Regions from separate parts of the Nocardiopsis codii genome, predicted to be linked through region 2. Evidence: riboswitches for the same ligand, from Rfam matches in the RefSeq annotation. Region 2 holds a riboswitch; each other region holds the start of a gene.
The links. A riboswitch is a leader RNA that binds a small molecule or an ion and turns the genes downstream of it on or off. The one in region 2 is predicted to bind S-adenosylmethionine.

Region 1 (6,990 bases), on a different contig from region 2:
GACCCGGAGACGCCGTGCTTGCGCGTCACGCCCGGAGTGCCATGCCTGTGCGCACGTCGCGTCGGATGGCTGCGTACAGCTCTGTCTTGGACTGCGACGGCATCGGGTCCCCTCCGCGATGGGAAGCACACTGATGCTCTCACCGCAAGGCCCTCGGGGTTGCCGAACTCATCGACACGACAGAGCGATGAGCAGGGGTGTTGACCACACTCATCGACAAACGTTGCCGTCAGACACGAACAGAACCAAGGAGAACCCGATGGTCTCCGGCGGCCTCGTCGGCGGACAGGACCCCGGACACGACGAAGGCGCCGCCCGACAGGACGACGCCACCGGGGATCTTCCTACTCGTCGACGCTGAGCACCAACGCGTAAGCCTCGGCGAGGTCCTTGACGTCCTCGGCCTCCTCGGAGACGGGAGCCAACTCCACGATCTTCTTGAGGATCGCTTCGCGCGCCTGGGCCTGGATGTCCTGTGTGTCCTGCGATTCAGTCATACGCCAACCCTAGACCCGCGGCCGGACATGTCCGGTCGCTTCCCCATATCCACCAGCTGAGGCCACCCGGGCGGTGGCCTCTCCGCATGTGGAGACCACGTGACCGAGGGGCGGGGCCGGGGGACCGCCGGGACAGCCCGTCCGTTGCGGAGCGGGGCGCGGGGCCACCACCCCGCGGACCCTCCCGGGACGGGAGGGGACTCCGCGCTCCCTTCCTGCCGTCCGGTGCGCCAGCGGGCTCCGCACCGCGGCGCGACTCCGTGTCACCGGAGGGCAACTCCTTCACCCTTGCCCCCAGGTGTCCCATGGTCATACGTTTTGCGGTGTTCACGAGACACCGGGTAGGAGAATCATGAAGATCCTTGTGGTGGGCGCCGGAGCCGTCGGCGGGTACTTCGGCGCACGCCTGGTCCAGGCGGGCCGGGACGTCGACTTCCTCGTCCGGCCCGCGCGCGCCGAACTCCTCCGGGAGAGAGGACTGGTCCTGCGGAGCGCGGACGGCGGTGTGGAGTCGGTCCCCGTCACCCCGGTGACCGCCGACCGGCTGGGACCCGGCTACGACCTGGTCGTCCTCGCCGTGAAGTCGTACGGTTTCGACGCCGCGCTGGAGGACGCCGCCCCCGCGGTGGGTCCGGACACCGTGGTCCTGCCGTTCCTCAACGGCATGCGGCACATCGACGCCCTGGTGGAGCGGTTCGGCGCCGACCGGGTCTACGGCGGCGTGGCCATGGTGATGACCAGGCTGGGCGCGGAGGGCGAGATCGTCGAGGTCGGCAAGATGAGCCAGCTGATCTACGGCCCCCTCTCCGACCGCCCCGTGGTGGCCCCGGCCGACGTGCACGCCGCCCTGGACGCGGGCTCCTACTCGGTCTCCCTCACGGGGTCGGCGCGCCAGGAACTGTGGAACAAGTGGGTGTTCCTGGCGACCCTGGGCGCGTGCAACTGCCTGATGCGCGCCCCGATCGGCCGGATCAACAGCGCGCCCGGCGGCCAGGAGTTCACGGCCGGGGTGTTCGCCGAGGCCATCGCGGTGGCGACGGCGTCCGGGTACCCGCCCGGCCAGGACGCCCGCGACCGGGCCGACGCGATCATCGCCGACACGACGGCGACGACCACGACCTCGCTGTACTGGGACCTGACGCAGGGCAACCCGGTGGAGGCCGACCAGATCATCGGGGACCTGGTCGCCCGGGGCCGCGAGCTGGGGGTGCCCACCCCGCTGTTCTCCCTGGCCTACACCGGCCTGAGCGCGTACGCGGCCGCACGCGCCTGAGTGGCGGGCTTCCCGGCGCGCGCCGCGTACCGGGAAGCGCGCCGGGGGCGGTCGGCGCGGAGCCGACCGCCCCTCGGGTGCACCGATTGCCACCATCCGCCCCCTTGTGTGTATTTCTCGTCACCTTCCCTCCCACTTGTCTGGAATATTTCCTAGTGGATAAGTTCGGTTTCAGGTCACGAGTTCCAGCGCGAAGGTCCGGCTAGCTGGGCGGCAACCCTCCTGCGCGGTGGGGTGCCCCGGAATCGACGACCCGGCTGCGGCGACGCGGCAAGCGTGCGAGAACTCTCGTCCCCCGGCGCCGTCGCCGCACCTCAACACCGGACGAACACGACGAGGCGGGACTGTGAGCACCATCCCCGGGACGACCCCCCTCCCGCTCCGCGGGTTCGACGCCGTGGTGGTGGGCGGCGGCCCGCGCGCGGTCGCGGTCGTGGCGCGCCTGGCCGCCCGGCACCCCCGCACGGACCGGCCCGTACGGGTGGCCGTCGTGGACCGGGTGGAGGTGGGGGCGGGCGCCACCTGGCGCACCGACCAGTCCCCCCTGCTGCTCAACAACACCTACAGCGCGCACACCACGATCCACGCCGACGGCTCCACCCCGATGGACGGCCCCGTCGTCCCCGGTCCCGACCTGCTGCGCTGGGCCTCCGAGAGCGAGGTCCCGGCCGACCGCCCCGCGTGGGCGGCCCGCGAGGTCGCGGAGCTGCGCCCCTGGTCCTATCCGTCGCGGCGGATCCAGGGCGTGTACTACAACGAGCAGCTGGCGGCGGCGGGGGCCACCGGCCGGGTGGAGCTGACACCGGTCGTCGGCACCGCCGTGGACCTGGTGGCGTCGGGGGACGCCGGGCGGACGGTGGTACTGGAGGACGGACGCCGCCTGGACGCGCCCGTGGTCGTGCTGGCCCAGGGCATGGTGCAGGCGCGGCGCTCGCCCCGGGTCCGGTCCCTGGTGTCGGCCGCGGAGGCGCACGGGCTGGTGTACGTGGAGCCGGGCATGCCCGCGGAACGCGACTGGGACCGGGTCCCCGGAGGGGAGACCGTCCTGGTCGCGGGCCTGGGCGCGAACTTCTTCGACGTGGTGGCGCTGCTGACGGAGGGACGCGGCGGGCGGTTCGAGCCCGCCGGGGATCCGCTGTACCCGGCGCGGCTGCGCTACGTGCGGAGCGGGGACGAGCCGCACCTGGTGGCGGGGTCCCGGCGGGGCCTGCCCTACCGGGCCAAGGCCGCCTACCCCGACGGGTTCCCGCCGCGGTACGAGCCGCGCCTGGCGACGCGGCAGTGGTTCGCGCAGGTGGCGTCGGAGACCGGCCAGGACTTCCGGACGGCGGTGTGGCCGCAGCTCGCCCGCGAGTTCGCGTGGGCGCACCTGTCGTCCCTTCTGGAGCACCGCCCCGGGACCGTGGTGCCGGGGCTGGGCGCGGAGGAGCTGCTGGCGCGGTTGCGCGGTGCCGGCGCCGACGGTGTGGACGCCGTCGTGGCGGCTGCGGTGACCGATCCACGCCACCGCCTGTCGACGCGGCGGTTGGACCGGCCCGGACCGGCCGGACCGCTGACGGAGGAGGCCTGGCGGGCGTGGGTTGCGGCGTACGTGAACGAGGAGCTGGACACGATCCACTCCCCGCTCACGAGCGCGCGCAACGCCGTCAACCGGGCGATGGCGGCGCTGCGGGGGCAGGTGCAGCGCCTGGTCGCGGCGGGCGCGCTGGACGGGGCGAGCGTGGCCCGCGACGTGGCGGGGTGGTTCACGCCGACGGGTCTGGCGCTCGCGTCGGGGCCTCCTCCGCACCGCACCGCCCAGGTGCTGGCGCTGATCGACGCCGGTGTGCTGGAGCTACTCGGCGAGGGCTCGTCGGTGGAGTTCGAGGACGGCGTGTTCGTGGGGCGCTCGGCGTCGGTGCGGCGCGAGCCGGTGCGGGCGCGGGCGTTCGTGGAGACGCGCATGTCGAAGGGCGTGGTCACGGGCACCGACGACCCGTTGCTGGGCGCCCTCCTGGGGTCCGGCCGGGCGGGGCTGCACGTGTGGCCGTCCGCGGACGGCTCCCGGTCGTCCAGCGGGACCCTGGACGTGACCAGGTCCGGTTTCCGCCTGCTGGACGCCGACGGCGTCGCGGACGAGAGGGTGGTGGTGCTCGGCATCCCGGCCGAGGGTGTGCAGCCGGGCTCCTCCATCGGCGCGATCCCGGGCGTGCCCTCGCCGCTGCTGGCGGGGGCGGACCTGGCCGCCGCCGCTGTCATGGACCACCTGGGAGCCGACGACGTGTCGGGAACCGGCGTGACCGCGGGCCGCGTCTGAGGTCTGCCGCCGCTCCGCCGCCGCGCCCGGGTGTCCGGGCGCCGCGGCGGTGCGGCCGGTTCCCGGTCGGCCCCGGGTGCCCGGTCGGCCCCGCGGCGATCAGGAGCGGTCCCTGCGCATGTGGACGAGCGGGAACGGGCGCCCCTCGCCGTCCACCGGTGAGCGGCCCGTCTCCTCGAACCCCTGTGAGGCGTAGAACCCGCGCGCGGCCGGGTTCTGCTCGTTGACGTCCAGGGTGAGCACCGGGCGACCCTGCGCCGCCCAGGCCAGCAGGGCGCGGCCCACGCCGCGTCCCCGGGCGTCGTCGTGGACGAACAGCATGTCGACGTGGTGGCCGTCGAGCCCGATGAAGCCGACGGGGCGGCCGTCGGGGTCCACGGCGACGTGGACGTCGTGCCGGGGCAGGTAGGCGTCCAGGATCCTCGCCTCGTAGCGGTCGACGTCCTCCCGGGTCAGGAAGGCGTGTGTGGCGGTGACGGCGCTGCGCCAGATCTCCGCCAGGGCGGCGTACTCCTCCGGGCCCCTGGAGGGACGCACGTGCACTGGGAGAGAGGGATTCATACGCGCACCGTACCGGGGCCGCCTCCCGCACGGCACGGAGATTTCCTCCCGGAGGCGCCCGAACCCGCCCGCGGCCGGGCGCCGCCGACCTCGGGGACGGCTCCACCCCTCCCCCGGTGGTCACCGGGGACCACGGGCACCGACGAGCCGGCTCCGGCCCACGACCCGGGCGCGGTGCGCTCAGCACCGGTCCGCCGGCGGGTCACCGGAGGAGTCGCCGACGGGGGCGCGTTCCACAGCGGGGCCTTCGGCGGCCGAGACCGGCGCCGTGCGCCCGACGGATCTGCGACTACCCTGGCGTGATCCCCGAAGGCCGACCGGGCACGCCCGCCGTGCCGGCTCCCCGACGATCGGACGATCCCATGTACCCCCTCCGCCCCGCCCCGCTCTCCCTCGCCTGCGTCCTCTTCCTGAGCGGGTGCGCGAACGCCCCCGATCCCGGGGGTTCGGAGGGCGGACGGGGGCAGGGGGCCGACGAGGTGTACGAACTCGCCCCCGTCCCCGAGGGCGGGGGCGGCGACCTCCCCGACGACGTCAACGGGGACGGCTACACCGACCTCCTCTTCCTGGGGCCCGTCGAGACCGCCGGGAACGAGGGGACCTGGGAGCAGACGCGGCGGCTGGTGGTCGTCTACGGCTCGGAGCGCGGCCCCGATCCGACCACGCGCACGGGCCTCGAAGCCGGGGCCGTGACCGCGGTCGCCGCCGCGGGCGGCGGCCAGCACCTGCGCGCGGGGACCGCCGACCTGGACGGTGACGGCTTCTCCGACATACCCGTGACGACGGCTCCGCCCTCGGGGCAGGGCGTCGGCGGGGCCGCGGTGTTCTGGGGCGGTCCCGCCGGCCCCGACCCGGACGCGGCCCCCGTCCCCCTGGCGTCCGTGCCCTCCGGGGAGGGGTCGGACGGGGAGTGGTCCCCCAGCGGCGCGGCGCCGGCGCCCGGCGACTTCGACGGCGACGGCAGTGCCGACCTGGTGTCGTTCGAGGAGTCGGAGGGGAGGTCGCGTCTGACCGTCCTGTACGGCCCGTTCGAGCGTGACGGGACTCCCGCGCGCACCGGCCACCGCACGGTCGACGCCTGGGTCGGCGACCTGGTGCCCGGCCACCTCGCGGAGGGTGTTCCCACCCCTCTGCTGGTGCGGCGCGGCGACGACGGCGAGCAGCCCGGCAACACCCTCTACCTGACCGGGGGAGGCGACCCCGAGGCGTGGGGGGAGGCCGAACTGCACGCCGGGGGGATGTCCGTGTTCGGCGACTTCGACGGCGACGGCGAGACCGACCTGGCCGTCGGCGACGACGGGGGCAGGAACAACGAACCGGGGCACGGGACCGAGTCCCCCGAGGTGGACGACAGGCTGAACGTGTACCACGGCCCCTTCGACGCGGGCGTGCCCGAGCCCTCCTCGGTCCGGCTGACCCGGGACGAGGGGACCTACGGGGTCTTCCGCTCTCTCGGCGGGTGCGACCTGGACGGCGACGGCGCCGACACGCTCGCGGTGGGCCTCGGGGGCCACGGCGTCGACCTGCTGGACGACACGGGTTCGGGCCTGGCCCCGAACGGGGCGCCGACGCTGGTGCGCCCGGACTCCGGTGACGGCGGCGCCCCGGTCGCCCACGTCTTCGCCTGCGCGGACCACGACGCCGACGGTTCCGACGAGCTGGTGCTGTACCAGGTCCCGAAGGCGGACTGGTCGGCGCCGCTGCGCTGGTGGGTCACCGACGGGAGCGAGGACGAGGCGGCGTTCGACGGAGCGGGCTTCGAGGACTGAGGCGGGCCGCCCTCCCCGGGCCGAGGTCCGGGCCGACACCATGCCCGCATGGTTCCCGTCCCTCCCTCACCCGTCCCTCCTTCACCGCACCGCCGCTCCCCCTGCCCCCTGATGCTCCCGGTGAGGACCGCCCGCCCGCCTCACCGGTCTCCGGCCGCGCCCGCGGCCCGGTCACCGGTCTCCACTGGGGTGCCGTACGCCCCCGCCCCCGGCGCGGCCGGGGGCGGGGGCGGGGGCGGGGAGGAGCGAGGCCGGGCGTACCCGGCGGGGGCCGCCCCGTGTCAGCAGGCCTCGAAGAGGTACTCCTCCTCCTGCGGGCCGACCAGGTCCAGGTCGCGCAGGATCATCCTGTCGGGCGCGCCCGGGGAGGCGCAGGCCTCGGCGAAGGTCAACCCGGCCTCCTCCAGGGCCTCGGGGTACTCCACCGCCAGCACGTCGTCGCCGTAGGCGTCGGTGTAGGCGTCGCACTCGTTCCAGACGGCGCAGTCCTCGGCCATGGCGAAGTCGAAGCCGACCTCGTCCCTGCCGCGTTCGGTCGCCTCGGCCGCGTTCTTCTGTCCGGCGGCCATCCCGTGCCCGTGGGTGAGGGAGACC
Region 2 (6,990 bases):
TCGGCTCCGGTGGCGGCCAGTTCCGCCGCCGCGCGGGCGAGGTCGGCGTCGTCGGGGTCGCGCAGTACGCCTCCCCGCGAGTCCAGGCGCGCGTTCACCTCGACGACGCGTTCGCGCGGGACGAGCGGCTCCTCCTTGGCCGCGTGCAGGTCGAAGGAGGAGGGCATGCGGCTGCGGCCGATCTCCAGGATGTCCCGGTGGCCCTCGGTGACGACGAGGGCGATGCGGGCGCCTCGCCGCTGGATGATGGCGTTGAGGCCGATGGTCGTCCCGTGCGCGATGTCCACGACGTCGGCGGGGGCCAGCCCGGCCGCCGCGGTGACCGCGGCCAGGCCGCGGGCCACCGCCAGGGCCGGGTCGGCGGGGGTGCTGGGCTCCTTGTGGTGGACGGTGCCGCCGCCGTGCAGGCTCAGCACGACGTCGGTGAAGGTCCCGCCCACGTCGATGCCCGCGCGGGGTCCCTGTGGAACCGTGGCCGGGGTCGCGGTCTCCGGGTCGTCGTTCACACTGCCTCCGAGAGTCGGGTCATCCGGTCGACGGCCACCATCACCACGACGCTCGCGAGCATGAGCAGCGTGGAGACCGCCGCGACCGAGGGGTCGAGTTCGAACTTCACCGCCGAGAACACGCGCACGGGAACGGTGGTGGTGTTGGCGCCCGAGATCAGGACCGACACCGCGACCTCGCCCAGGGACGTCACCGCCGCGAACACCGCGCCCGCGAGGATGCCGGGGCGCAGGAGCGGGAGGGTCACGGTGAGGAAGACCCGGGTCCGTCCGGCGCCCAGGGTGGCGGCGGCGCGTTCCAGGGCGGGGTCCAGCCGCGAGGCGCTGATCATGATGGTGCGGACGGTGAAGGGCAGCGCCACGAGGGAATGGGCCAGCCACAGCCCCGGCACGCTGTTGAGCAGCCCCAGGCCCTGGAAGTAGTAGAGCAGGCCCAGGGCGATGATGATCTCCGGGACCATGAGGGGTGCGAGCGCCACACCCTCCACGAGCCGTCGTCCGGGGAAGGTGCCGCGTGTCAGGCCGTAGGCGGCCAGCGTGCCCAGGACCGTGGTGGTCGCCACGACCATGACCACGAGCAGGCCGCTGAGCCGGAAGGACACCGACCAGTCAGGTGACGACAGCACCGAGGCGTACCAGCGCAGGGACACGCCCCGCGGCGGGAACTCCAGCGAGGCGGCGGGGTTGAGCGAGCTGACGGCCAGCACGACGAGCGGGGCCGCCAGGAAGAGCAGGATCAGCCCGACGGGCAGGCCGAGCGCGATCCTGCCCGCGTGGCGGGCCACCGCGGGGCGTCGGCGCGCGCGGGGCGCGGCGGTGGTCTCAGCCATGGTTCCTCCTCTCCCAGAAACGGAATCCGGCGCCCATGGCGGCGACGCACACCAGGGTCAGCACCAGCAGGGTCAGGCTCAGAGCGGCGGCGACGGGGTAGTCGTAGACGCTCGTGATCTGGCTGTACACGCGCAGTCCCGCGAGCGGCTGGTTGGCGCCGCCGACGAGGAGCGGGGTGATGTAGATGCCCATGGACAGCGGGAACACCACCATGCACGCCGCGGCCACACCCGGCAGGCTCAGGGGCAGGGTGACCCGGCCGAAGGTGCGGGCGGGCCCCGCCCCCAGGCTCTGGGAGGCGCGTCGCAGGTGGGGGTCGATACCGCCCAGGGCGGTGGTGAGCGGGATGATCGCGAAGGGCAGCAGCACGTGGGTCACCGAGACCACGACCGCCGTGTAGCTGGTGAGCAGGGGCAGCGGCTGGTCGGCGATGCCCGTGCCGACGAGGAAGCGGTTGACGACGCCGTTGGCCGACAGCAGCACCACCCAGCCGTAGCTGCGCACGACGACGCTGGTGAGCAGCGGTGAGAGGACGATGACGAACATGAGGGTGCGCAGCGCCCCGCCGGGGACCCGCGACAGCGCGTACGCCACCGGGTAGCCCAGAGCCAGGCACAGCGCGGTGACCAGCAGGGAGGTCTGGAAGCTGCTCACCAGCGCCTGCGAGAAGAAGGACTCGGTGAACACCCGCTGGTACTGCACCAGGGAGAACTCGGGGAGCGGGTTGCCCGCCCCGTCGACCGGATGCAGACTCAGCGACAGCACGCGTACCAGCGGCACCAGGAACACCAGGACCAGGAACACCGCCGCGGGCAGCACGAACCCGACGCCGAACAGGCGTCCCCGGGCGGCCCCCATCAGGCGCCGCCCGCGTCGCGGAGCGCGATGACGCTCGCCGCGTCCCAGTGCGCGGTCACCCTCGCGCCCAGGGGAGGGGGCTCGGCGTCGGTGCGGGCGCCCAGCGACAGGGACTCCCCCACGCGCACCCGCGTCTCCCAGCCGTCGCCGAGGAAGGCGCGGTGGACCACCTCGCCGTGCACGCCGCCGCGCCCGGCGGCGCCCAGGGGTTCCTCTCCCCCGGACACGCGCACGCGCTCGGGCCGCAGGGCCAGGGACACGGGGCCGGACGGCGCCTCGTCCAGGCCGGTGCGCACCAGGACGCCGTCGACGTCGACGCCGTCGGCCCCGCCGACACCCTCGATGATGTTCGCGGCGCCCACGAACTCGGCCACGAAGCGGCTCACCGGGGCGGAGTAGATCTCCTGCGGGGTGCCCTCCTGCTCGATCCGCCCGCCGTTGAGGACCACGATGCGGTCCGACAGCGACATGGCCTCCTCCTGGTCGTGGGTCACGAACACCATGGTGATGCCGAGCCTCTGCTGGAGTGCGCGCAGGTCGACCCGCATCTCGCGGCGCAACTGGGCGTCGAGGTTGGACAGGGGCTCGTCCAGGAGCAGGACCTCGGGGCGGGTGGCCAGGGCGCGCGCGACGGCGACCCGCTGCTGCTGCCCTCCGGACAGCTGCCGGGGGCGGCGCCGCGCGAACTCGGCCAGGCCCACCAGGTCCAGCGCCTCGGCCACGCGCCGGTCCCGCTCCGGGCGCGGCGTGCGGCGCGCCCGGAGGCCGTAGGCGACGTTGTCGGCGACCGACATGTGCGGGAAGAGGGCGTAGTTCTGGAAGACCATGCCCAGGCCGCGGCGGTGCGGAGGCACCGCCGTGACGTCGCGGTCGTCGATGGTGATGGAGCCGCCGTCGGGTTCGACGAACCCGGCGAGTGCGTGGAGCAGCGTGGTCTTGCCGCAGCCGCTCGGCCCCAGGATGGAGAGGAACTGGCCCCGGTGGATCGCCATCCGGTCGACGTCCAGGACCCGTGTCCCGCCGTAGGCCGTGGTGAGCGACTCGACGACGATGTGCTCGGAGGTCGGATCGGTCACTGGAAGATCTCGTTCCATCGCTGCTGCCACTCGTTGAGGTTGGGCGTGGCGGCGCCGTAGTCCACCCACGTGAAGTCCTCGTAGACGTCGGTGCCGTAGCTGATGCGCTCGTCGAACTCGGCGGAGTGGTCGATGCCGGTGTTGCCGCCGCCGTAGAACGTCCCCTCGGCGAACGGCTTCTGGTGCTCGGCGGAGGTGAGGTAGTCCAGGAACGCGTAGACGTCCTCGCGGTTCTGGGTGCCCTCTGCCACGTAGTACGACGTCAGAGCGCCCACCGCGCCGGATTCGGGGTAGGTGAAGCCGATCGGCTGCCCCTCCTGCTCCATGGCGATGGCGCGCCCGTCCCAGAACGGAACGATCCAGGCGTCGCCGTTCTGCAGGACGGTGCCGACGTTGCCCGCGTCGGAGGGGTAGGCGGAGACGCAGCCCTTGAGCTCCTCCAGTCGCTCGAAGGCGCGGTCGACGGCCTCGGGGTCGGACAGGTCCCCGCCCTCGGAGGCCACCAGCGCGGAGAAGAACTGCAGGCCGATGTTGTAGGTCAGGGGCGGCAGTGCCACGTGGCCGCAGTACTGCTCGTCGAAGATCTCCTCCCAGTCCTGCGGGGGGTCCTCGACGAGGTCGGTGCGGTAGACCAGGCCGGCGGAGCCGGTGGTGAGGGGGGCTCCGTAGGAGGAGCCGTCCACGGTGGACTGCTCGACGAGCACCGGGTCCAGTTCGGACCAGTGCGCCAGGGCGTCGGGGTCCAGGGGCTGGACGAGGTCGTTGGTGACGGCCTGGTGGAAGGTCTCGGAGGTGAGGGCGACCAGGTCGAAGGGCGGGTTCTCGCCCCCGGCGGCGCGCATCTGGGTCACCCATTCGCCGTCGGCGCCGGTGACCACGTTGACCTCGATCCCGGTCTCCTCCTCGAAGGGCTCGACGAAGGAGGAGGTGAACAGCTCTCCCCAGGGGCCGGCGAACGCGGTGACGGTGATCTCGCCGCCGGCGGACCCGCCCTCACCGGTGTCGATGCCGCCGCACGCGGTGGTGCCCGCCAGTATCAGGGCGCTGCCTGCTGCGCACAGGAGGACGCCGCGTCCTCGGTTTCGAGTGCCCAAGCGGCTTGACTCGATCACGGAAAGTCCTTTCACCAGCCCCTGAGGAGATGTGTGGCACGGTGGAGGGTCGCGCGGGGAGCTCGTTCGAGGGAACCTGCGCTTGCCACGATGCGCGCACGCAACGACAGCCGTGTCCTCACCCGGGGCACCCCACCGCGGTGGAGGGTTGCCGTCCAGCCAGCCGGGGCTTACCGCTGGAACTCCTGACGGCAGAAAACTACCACAAAATATGACTTTTCCTACCAGGTGAGTCGATTAACGTACATCTCTCACAGAACCAGTGTCCATGCAGGTCACCACCGGACCGCACCGCACCCCCGCCGTCCGTCCCCGGCGCGGACGCGGCGCGGAGGACACCGGACGGTGCGCGCAACCCCCGCCGACACCGGGAGGGAAACCCGGAAAGCCCGCCCCACGGGACTTTCCAGGCATAGGTGGCAGGTTTCGGCATTCGCCGCGTGCGGCGGACCCGGGGTACCTAGGCTCGCTCGGACCGATCCCGAGGAGTTCTGATGCCCACCCCAGCGGAGCACCGCCTCCCCCAGAACAGGTATCGCAACCTTGTCCTGATCTCCCTCCTCGCCCTCTCCGGGCGGCGTCCGGCCCACGGCCTGCTCGAACGGGCCCACCGCGTGGTCACCGGAGCCCTGCCCCCCGGTCGCCGCCAACCCCGCCCGCGCGAGTACGCGCGAGTGCGCCGACAGGTCCTGCGGCGCTCCCTGTTCCCGCGCGGATGGCACCCCAGGGGCGCCACCGGGCTGCGGGTGTCACCGCTGGAGGGTGCGGGCGGCGAGGCCGTCGCACTGGAGGGCCTGGAGGGCCTCGACGCGCGGACCCGGGCGGCCTACGCCCTGCTCCGCGTGGAGGGCATGGCCCCCGGGGACGCCCGCGCACTGCTCGCCTCGGTCGGCGTGCGCGACGCGGACGGCGCCGTGGAGCGGGCCCTCACCGTGCAGGAGGACCTCCGGTTCCCCGACCCCACGGTCGTGCGGGTCAACGGCCGGGGCGCCCTCCTCGACCGGCGCGGACTCGCCGTCGCGGCGGGCGCGGCCTGTCTGGCGGTGCTCTCCCTGTCGCTGACCGCAGCCGAACCGGGAGCCGAGACGTTCGGGTCCGCCGCGCGCACGGCCCCGGTCGCCCTCGCCGACGCGCCCGCGGAGGACACCTGGCGCGAACGCTTCCGGCTGGACCTGACCGCGTGGCACCCCCGGGGTACCGCCGTCGGCGACGAGCATCTGGTCCGCAGGGCGCTGGCCGTGTGGACCGGGCGGGCGACCACGGGGGACCCGGCGCGTGCCGGGGGCACCCCCGGCACGCCCGCCCTGACCTCCGCCGGGAGCGGCCCGGCCACTGCGGTCCCGCGCGCCCCGCGCCTGCTGTTCGCGGGCGAGGTGGCCGACCGGGAGGTGGTGCTGCTGCACGACGGGCCGTGGGTGGCCCGCTACACCGCCGCCGGCGGGGACGAGGACGTGGAGGTGTTCGCCGAGCCGGACGGCGGGGTGGCGCACTGGCCCGCGCTGAGGCTCGCCGACACCGACGCGGGCACCCACTACCTGTTGCCGCCGTGGGTGACCGAGGCCGCCACCGCTCCCCTGGGCGAGGCGGGCGCGCGCTGGTCCGACATCCCGCACGAGGACGGGGTGACCGGGGCCGTGGCCGCCGGCGGGCACTGCGGGGTGGGGCCGGTGCTGCGGCTGCGGGCCCCCGAGGTGGCGCACGGCCAGGCGTACACGGCGATCGACCTGGGCGGCCCCGGAACCGCCCACCTGGGCTACATGCCGCCGCCCCCCGCGGAGATCCGCCGCCTGGGCCCGCACGAGGTGCTGGACCCGGCGAACGGGTTCGACCTCTGGGGCCTGGTCGCCTGCGCCGGCGCCCCGCCGCACGAGCCGGTGTCCACGGCGACCGCGTGGGAGTTCGCGCGACAGGAGCTCCCGGGCGGCGGTGACGGGCGCTGGGTGTGTGTGCGCTACGGAACGCAGGACGGGGGCGGCCTGGCCCGCGCCGTGCTGGTCGCGACCACCGGCGAGGGGACCGACACGGTGGTCGCGGGCGAGCGCCGGAGCGGCTGGGACTGCAGCAACCTCAACCGCCAGGTGGTGGCGGGGACCTGGTGGCAGGACGGCGACGGCCGCTGGCACTACCTGGCGGCGGCGTCGCGCGAGGCGTCCCGGGTCGTGGTGCGCGGCGGCGCCGAGGGGACGGGGGAGAACGGTGAGCCCGTCGCCGTCGAGGGGCCCCGCAGCGGGGGTCCGCCCTCGGCGGAGGTCGAACTGTCGGCCCTGGACGCGCGGGGGGACGAGATGACCGTGCTCACCGGCTGATGCGCGCTCCCGCGGCCTCCGGACACGGGCCGGTCCCACACCTGCGCGGGGTGGCCGGTTCCGGCCAGTGCACGGCACCGCCGATGCCGTCCCGGTCCCGCCGCGCCGGTGGTATCACTGGGGTTGCTCCCCGCGCACACCGGAACGGATCCCGGAGCGTGACAGGGCTGGAGTTCCGGCCCGGGAAACAGTGGACCGCCCTGTCCCAGTGGTGCCGTTCCCGCTCGGTTGTATCCGGCCCCGGCCGTAGTGAGGGTTGACGCATGTCCATATGGTCCCGTGGTGACCGTACAGGAAGGGT
Region 3 (6,990 bases), on a different contig from region 2:
GCCAGGCCGCGCGGGTCGGGCAGGGTGCCCGCGTCGAACCACTCGGCCACGTTCGGCAGCAGTTCGCGCCCGGCGAAGCCGCGCACGGCGTCACGGACGTCCCGCTCGGTGTCGGACAGCTCGGCGTCCACGGCCAGGAAGTCGTGCGGGTCCGGGGCGGAGGCCCTGCGGGAGTCGCTCATGGGTGGGTGTCCCTTCGTGGTGCGGTCGGCGGTGCGGCCCGGTGCGGGATGCGGGGGCCGCGGCGGTCGTGTCAGTGCGCGGCCGGCGGCTCGGGGTCGGGCTCGTGGACGGCGCCGCGGGTGACCATCGCGTCCACACGCGCCCCGTCCACGCCGAGTTCGGTGAGGATCTGGCGGGAGTGCTGTCCCAGGAGCGGCGGCGCCGCGAGCGGCGGGGGAGTGCCCTCCAGGCGGAAACCCGCCCGGACCTGTTCGAGGAGCCCGGCCGTGGGGTGCTCGACGGTGCGCAGGACGTCGTCGCCGTTCGCGTCGGCGGTGCGCAGCGCGTCCAGTACCCCCCGCACCCGCCCCACCGGGACCCCCGCCCCTACCAGCAGGTCCATCCAGTGGTCGGCCGGTTCGGCGCGCAGGACGGCGGACAGCTCTCCCACCAGCTCGTCCCTGTGGGCCACCCGCCCGGGGTTGGTGGCGTAGCGCGGGTCCTCGGCCAGGTCGGGGCGGTCCAGTGCCCGGCACAGCCGCTGGTACAGGGCGTCGTTGCCGGCGGCGACCACGATCTCCGCGTCGGCGGTGGGGAAGACCTGGTAGGGGACGATCGTGGTGTGCGCGTTGCCGACACGGGCCGGTTCGGCCCCCGTCACGAGCGCCTGCTGGGTGAGGTTGACCAGGCCGGACAGGGTGGAGTTGATCAGCGACGCGCTGATGTTCTCGCCCCGGCCGGTCACACGGGCCCTCATCAGCGCCCCCAGGATCCCGACGGCGGCGTTGAGACCGGTCAGCACGTCGGTGAGGGCCACCCCCACCTTGCTCGCCGGGCCGTCGGCGGGGCCGGTGGTGGACATCAGGCCGCTCTCCGCCTGCACGACGATGTCGAACCCGGGACGGGTGCTCGGTTCGTGCTCCGGGCCGAAGCCGCTCACCGAGCAGTACACGACGGCCGGGTTGCGTGCGCTCACCGCCTCGTAGCCGAGGCCGAGCCGGTCGATCACGCCGGGCCGGAAGTTCTGTACGACCACGTCGGAGGACGCGCACAGCTCCTGGACGGCGGCCAGGCCGTCGGGGTCCTTCAGGTCCACGGCCAGGCTGCGCTTGTTGCGGTTCACCGACAGGAAGTAGGCCGCCTCGCCGGGGCCGTCCCCGCCGTCGGCGGGGCCCGCCCAGGGCGGGCCCCACGCGCGGGTGTCGTCGCCGCGCCCGGGCTGCTCGACCTTGACCACCTCCGCTCCCATGTCGGCGAGGAGCATGGTCGCGTACGGGCCCGCGAGCACGCGGGAGAGGTCGGCGACGCGCACCCCCGCGAGGGGGAGCGGGGCGGCCGGGCCCGGCCCGGGGCCGGGGGCGTCGTCGCCGGGAACGGGCGGGGTGTCGGTCACGAGGGGTGTCACTCCTTGGCGTCGGGGCCGCCGGGCAGCTGGTCGCCCTCCCGCAGCTGGTAGTAGGACTCCAGGCAGCGGCGCAGGGCCGTGGTCAGTGCGGCGCCGGACTGGCCCGCGTACCGCGTCTGTACCCGTTGGACCAGTTCGGCGATGTCCTCGGTGACCGAGGCGCCCTCGACCAGGGCGCGGAAGAAGTCCTTGCCCAGGTCGGTGAGCAGGGTGGTGTCCGCGGCGACGATGCGGCCGTCCGCGGTGTCCACGGCGAGGACGACGCCGAGCCGCTGGTACTGGGAATGGCTCGCCACCGAGTCGGGAAGACGGGCGTAGCCGGAGATGAGGACAACCCTGGGGTTGCGGAGAACCTGCTGGATACGGTCGTCGCCGTGCAACGGACACACCTCTCGCTCGCGGGCATGCGAAAACTCCAACGCTCTGGAGTCTCGCGCCTGGAGGGTGGCCGGGGGAAACCGGGCACCGGCGGCGTGAGGGCAGGCACCCCAAGTATGGCCCGACCGGTTCGGCGGCTGTCAAGCGGGGCGCGGCCCGCGCGTTCGGCGAACGCCCGCACCTCCCCCGTCCCCTCGCGCGGGCAGGGTGCCCTGGACCGGTGCGCCCGGCGGACCAGCGGCCCGCCCGGCCTGCGCGGGCGGGGGACCGCGCCCCGGGCCCCGGGCCCCGCTGCGCCGCGGGGCGGGCGGCGGGGTGGTCCAGGCCACACAAGGGCCCGGCTGGTCGGCCCCGCCGCGCGTGTGTTAGCCTGCGTCGCAGGTCACGAGTACCAGCGCGAAGCCCCGGCTTGCTGGTCGGCAACCCTCCTTCCGCGGTGGGGTGCCCCGGGTGAGGACCAGGTCCCGACACAACCGTGTCAGACAAGCGCGGACCCCTGTGGCGTAGCCGTGACGGCACCCCTGTGGGTCCCATGACCCGCAGAAGAGGTGCTTCATGACCGTTGTCAGCCCCATCCACACCGCGCGTTCGTTCCGTTCCGGTGCTCCGTCCGGATCCGCCGACCGCCCCTCGGGCGACACCGCCGGGTGCACGATCGTCGCCGCGGACGAGGGCGTCCCCCTGGTCACCGGCGAGCGCGTCGAGTACGCGAACTTCGACTACGCCGCCAGCGCCCCCTGCCTGTCCCCGGTCGCGGACGCCCTGGCCGACGCGCTGCCCTACTACGCGAGTGTCCACCGGGGCGCGGGCCACCACTCGCAGGTGAGCACCGACGCCTACGAGCGGGCCCGGCGCAGCGTGGCCCGGTTCCTCGGGGCCCGGTCCGAGCCCGCGGACGCGGTGGTGTTCGTGCGCGGCACCACCGACGCCCTCAACCTCCTGGCCCGCTCCGTGCCCGAGGGCTGCACGGTGGTCGTGTTCGAGACCGAGCACCACGCCGCACTCCTGCCCTGGGAGCACCCCGCCGCCCGTGCCGGGAGCGTGGTCCGCCTGCCGCTGCCCGCCACCGCCGAAGCCGCCGTCGAGGCGGCCCGCACAGCGCTGCGGGAGGCCCCCGAGGGGCCGAGGCTGCTGTGCGTGACCGCCGCCTCCAACGTCACCGGTGAGATCTGGCCGGTCGAGGAACTGGTGGCGGCGGCGCACGCCGAGGGCGCCCGCGTGGTCGTGGACGCCGCCCAGTACGTGCCGCACCTGCCGTTCAGCCTGGAGGAGACGGGCGCCGACTACGTGGCGCTGTCCGCGCACAAGCTCTACGCGCCCTTCGGCTCCGGGGTGCTGGCCGGACGCGCCGACTGGCTGCGCGAGGCCACCCCGTACCTGTCCGGGGGCGGCGCCACCCGACTGGTCACCGAGCACGACGTGGTGTGGAACGACCTCCCCGCGCGGCACGAGGCGGGCAGCCCGAACGTCCTCGGCGCGGTGGCGCTGGCCGCCGCCTGCGACACCCTCACCCCGGCCACCCAGGAACTCCTGCACATCCGCGAGTCCGCGCTCCTGGAGCGGCTGCGCGCCGGGCTGGCCGCCGTCGCGGGCGTCACCGAGCTGACCCTGTGGGGCCCCGAGCACCCGCGGGTCGGCATCATCTCGTTCACGGTGGACGGCCTGCCCGCCGACCTGCTGGCCGCCGCACTGTCCGCCGAGCACGGCATCGGGGTGAGGGACGGCCTGTTCTGCGCCCACCCGCTCACCCGGCACCTGCTGCCCGAGGGCCACACCCAGGCCGTGCGGGCGAGTCTGGGGGTGGGCACCACCGCGGAGCACGTGGACCGGCTCGTCGGCGCGGTCGCCGACCTGGTCGCCAATGGCCCGGCCTGGGAGTACGCCGACTGCGACGGCCGCCTGGCCCCGGTTCCGGACCCGCGCAACGTGCTCTGACGCGGGGACGGCCCCCGTCGACGGGCGCCCCGGTGACCGGCACGGTCACCGGGGCGCGCTGCGTCCGGGGCCCGCGGGGGGGCGCTGCCCGTCTCCCGCGTGCCTCCGCGCCTGGCTCTCTCGCACCCCTCGTGCCGCCTCGTCCCCGCCCCGGCGCACCGACGACCCTCACGGCCCGTACCCTCCGCGGTCGGTGCCTCCCGTGCGCGTGTCCCCGGTCCTGCGGGCTCTCGCCCTTCCCGTCCCCGCGCCTCCGGTCCCCCGCACTCGGTGGGGCCCGCCGGCGAGGCGGCCCGCGCGCGGGAGGCCGTTCCCGGCGGGCCCGCTGTGGCCGGTGGCGGGGCCGGGCGCGTCGGTGGTCGCACGGCAGTGTGCGGCGTCCGCGGGGAGGCCGACCACGGCCCCGTCGCGTCGCTGAGCGGGCGGCCGCGCGCAGGGGAGGCGGGCCGGTGCCGGTGGCGGCAGCCCCGCACCCTCCGGGCACCGGAACGTGTCGGGAAGCCCTTCCGGGGCGGAGGATCCGGAACCTTGCTACGCACCGAACAACAAAAAGTACAACAAGGCACATTTCACTCCATGGTGTGCCGGGAATCACTTTCCCAGCCTGTAGCATCAGGCCCTGACGGCATGGCGTGACGCCGACGGACCCGACCGGTTCGCTCCGCGGCGCGTCCTGCCTCCCACAAGCGAACCGGCTGGGGGAGCGTGATCGTGACGGACGTCCGAGGGCCCAAGGCGGGTCCGCTCGCGGCCGTGTTCCGGCAACGGGAACCCGTGCAGGTGCCAGGACGACGGTCGCGCGTGGTCAGCCTCGACCCGCGCGCGGGCGAGCCAGCCGCCACCGGGCAGAGCGAGCACACCCGCCTGCACCGGGCCTTTCTCGGACGGGTCATCGACTACCTGCGCGCCGACGCCGGTGTCCGCCAGTTCGTCGACTGGGGCTGTCCCGTGCCCGGGACCACCGAGCGCGTCCACGCCTGCGACCCCGACGCCACCGTCGTCCACCTGGCCCCGCACGGCGCGGCGGGCATGCTCCCCACCGCCAACGCGGCAGTGCTCTCCGGCGACGGTTCCGGTACCGCGGGGCTCCTGCGCCGTCTGGGGACCTCCGGGCTCGTCGACTTCGACGAGCCCGTCGCCGTTCTGATGACCCGGCCCTTCACCGCCGACGACCCGCCCGAGGGCATCGGGGGCCTGCACGCCCTCATGCGCGGCGGCGGCTACCTCGCGCTCGCGTCCCCCGCCCCCCGGGCCGTGGTCGAGCGCGCCTTCCACCCCTTCCTCCCTGTTGAACCAGGTGTGGCCGATCTGCGATGGTGGCCCTATCCGGACGAGGACGTGTCCGACCGGGGAACCGGAACCCTGGCAGGGCTGGGCCGTGCGCCCGGGAGCGGAAGGGGGACCCGCAGATGGCGGTGAACTGGACGGGTGAGGTTCTGGCGCAGGTCCAGTTCTACTGGGAGTACTCGCTCTGGCCACGGCTGGAGGGGCTGACCGACGCCGAGTACCACTGGCTGCCCGCACCCGGGGCCTGGACCGTGCGCCAGGGGGCGGACGGGCGGTACCAGCCGGACTCGGCGGTCCCCGAACCCGAGCCGCCGCCCGTGACCACGATCGCCTGGCGGCTCGGACACCTCGTGGTGGACGTCCTGGAGACCCGCACCAACTGGCACTTCGGCGACCGCACCTACACCCGGGAGAGCGTCAACTGGCCCGGCGACGCGGTCGAGGCCAAGCAGCGTCTGCGCCACGCCTACGAGGTCTGGTCCGAGCACATCCAGGCCCTCGACGAGGACGGCCTGTCCGCGCCGGTGAGAGGCACCGAGGCGCCCCAGTGGGCGGGCTTCCCGACGGTCGCGCTCGTGCTGCACGTCAACCGGGAGATCATCCACCACGGCGCCGAGATCGCGCTGCTGCGCGACCTCTACCGCGCCCAACCCTCCCGGACCTGAACCCGGCCGCCCGGACGGCGGTCAGACCACGTGCAGCGGGTCCACCCGCACCTGGGCCAGGTGCTCGTCGCCGCGCGCGCTGCGCGCCGACGCGGCGGCCTTCAACGAGCGGGCCAGCGCGCCCACCCCGTCGCGGGGCACCCGCAGGAGGGCGCGCTCCGTCGGTGAGCCCTCGCCTCCCGGCCCGCGCTCCGCGGCCACCGGTACCGGCCCGAGCAGTTCGGCGCCCTCGGGCAGGTCCACCTGGGCGAGGAGTTCGCGCACGTGGTCCGGGGCCCCGGTGATCGACGCCATGGACACGGCGGGGGGAAACCCCAGCTCCCTGCGTTCGGCCAGCTCGCGTTCGGCGAACCCGCCGGGATCCCACCTGACCAGGGCCTGCACCACCGGCAGCGACACATCGGCCGACACCACCACGGTGCCGCCCGGCCGCACCAGGGCGGCGGCGTTGAACCAGCGGCGCAACGTCTCCTCCGAGGCCCGGAGGTCGGCCCTGTTCAGCAGCGCCCAGCCGTCGAGCAGCACGGCCGCCGCGTACCCGCCGTCCCTGACCACCGGTTCGGCCCCGGGCGTGGCCACCACCAGGGAGGGCTTGTCCGGGACCTCCGACAGCACCTCGTCGCGCCCGGACGTGCGCACGGTCAGCGAGGGGAAGGCCCGGCCCAGCTCCTCGGCGGTCCGGCGGGCGCCCACCACCACGGCCCGCATCCGGGTCGCCCCGCAGTCGGGGCACGCCCACTGCCCGGCGACCCGTCCGCACCAGCCGCAGGAGGGCAGGGCGTTCGCCTCGCGGATCGCGAGCGGCCCCCGGCAGTTCTCGCAGCGCGCGGGTTCGCGGCAGCCCGCGCAGGCCAGGGTGTTGAGGTAGCCACGGCGCGGCACCTGGAACAGCACCGCCCCCGTCCTGGCCGCCTCCCGCGCCGACTTGAGGGCCAGGCTCGGCATGCGGGCCGTGCGGGCCGCCTCGTCGCGGGCGAGCTCGCGGTCGTCCCCGGCGGCCTTGACGACCGGGGCCCGGCTGCGCAGCGTCGCCCGGTCGGCGACCAGCGGGTGCGCCCACCCGGACTCGACCATGAGCTGTGCGTCCGTGGTGCGGGTGTGCCCGCCGAACAGGACCCCCGCCCCCGTCCGGTGGGCCCTCATGGCCAGCACGGTCCG

Region 1: linked by a shared signal. The riboswitch ahead of Q8791_RS08940 (FAD/NAD(P)-binding protein) and the one ahead of Q8791_RS22180 (ABC transporter substrate-binding protein) in region 2 are both predicted to bind S-adenosylmethionine.
Region 3: linked by a shared signal. The riboswitch ahead of Q8791_RS15255 (aminotransferase class V-fold PLP-dependent enzyme) and the one ahead of Q8791_RS22180 (ABC transporter substrate-binding protein) in region 2 are both predicted to bind S-adenosylmethionine.

Annotation. Positions count from the first base shown of each region.
Region 1 is NZ_JAUZMY010000007.1:23,859-30,848, forward strand. It holds gene Q8791_RS08925 (alpha/beta fold hydrolase) at 1-2, shown strand, start outside; gene Q8791_RS08930 (hypothetical protein) at 345-497, opposite strand; gene Q8791_RS08935 (ketopantoate reductase family protein) at 850-1,770, shown strand; SAM riboswitch class IV at 1,945-2,053, shown strand; gene Q8791_RS08940 (FAD/NAD(P)-binding protein) at 2,117-4,066, shown strand; gene Q8791_RS08945 (acetyltransferase) at 4,166-4,627, opposite strand; gene Q8791_RS08950 (VCBS repeat-containing protein) at 4,990-6,396, shown strand; gene Q8791_RS08955 (endo alpha-1,4 polygalactosaminidase) at 6,678-6,990, opposite strand, start outside.
Region 2 is NZ_JAUZMY010000024.1:44,706-51,695, reverse strand. It holds gene Q8791_RS22200 (hydantoinase/oxoprolinase family protein) at 1-506, opposite strand, end outside; gene Q8791_RS22195 (ABC transporter permease) at 503-1,336, opposite strand; gene Q8791_RS22190 (ABC transporter permease) at 1,329-2,195, opposite strand; gene Q8791_RS22185 (ABC transporter ATP-binding protein) at 2,195-3,271, opposite strand; gene Q8791_RS22180 (ABC transporter substrate-binding protein) at 3,268-4,365, opposite strand; SAM riboswitch class IV at 4,457-4,574, opposite strand; gene Q8791_RS22175 (hypothetical protein) at 4,878-6,689, shown strand.
Region 3 is NZ_JAUZMY010000013.1:164,779-171,768, reverse strand. It holds gene Q8791_RS15270 (acyl-CoA dehydrogenase family protein) at 1-182, opposite strand, end outside; gene Q8791_RS15265 (CaiB/BaiF CoA transferase family protein) at 254-1,555, opposite strand; gene Q8791_RS15260 (DUF3870 domain-containing protein) at 1,564-1,947, opposite strand; SAM riboswitch class IV at 2,326-2,440, shown strand; gene Q8791_RS15255 (aminotransferase class V-fold PLP-dependent enzyme) at 2,501-3,880, shown strand; gene Q8791_RS15250 (SAM-dependent methyltransferase) at 4,592-5,299, shown strand; gene Q8791_RS15245 (DinB family protein) at 5,290-5,832, shown strand; gene Q8791_RS15240 (primosomal protein N') at 5,854-6,990, opposite strand, start outside.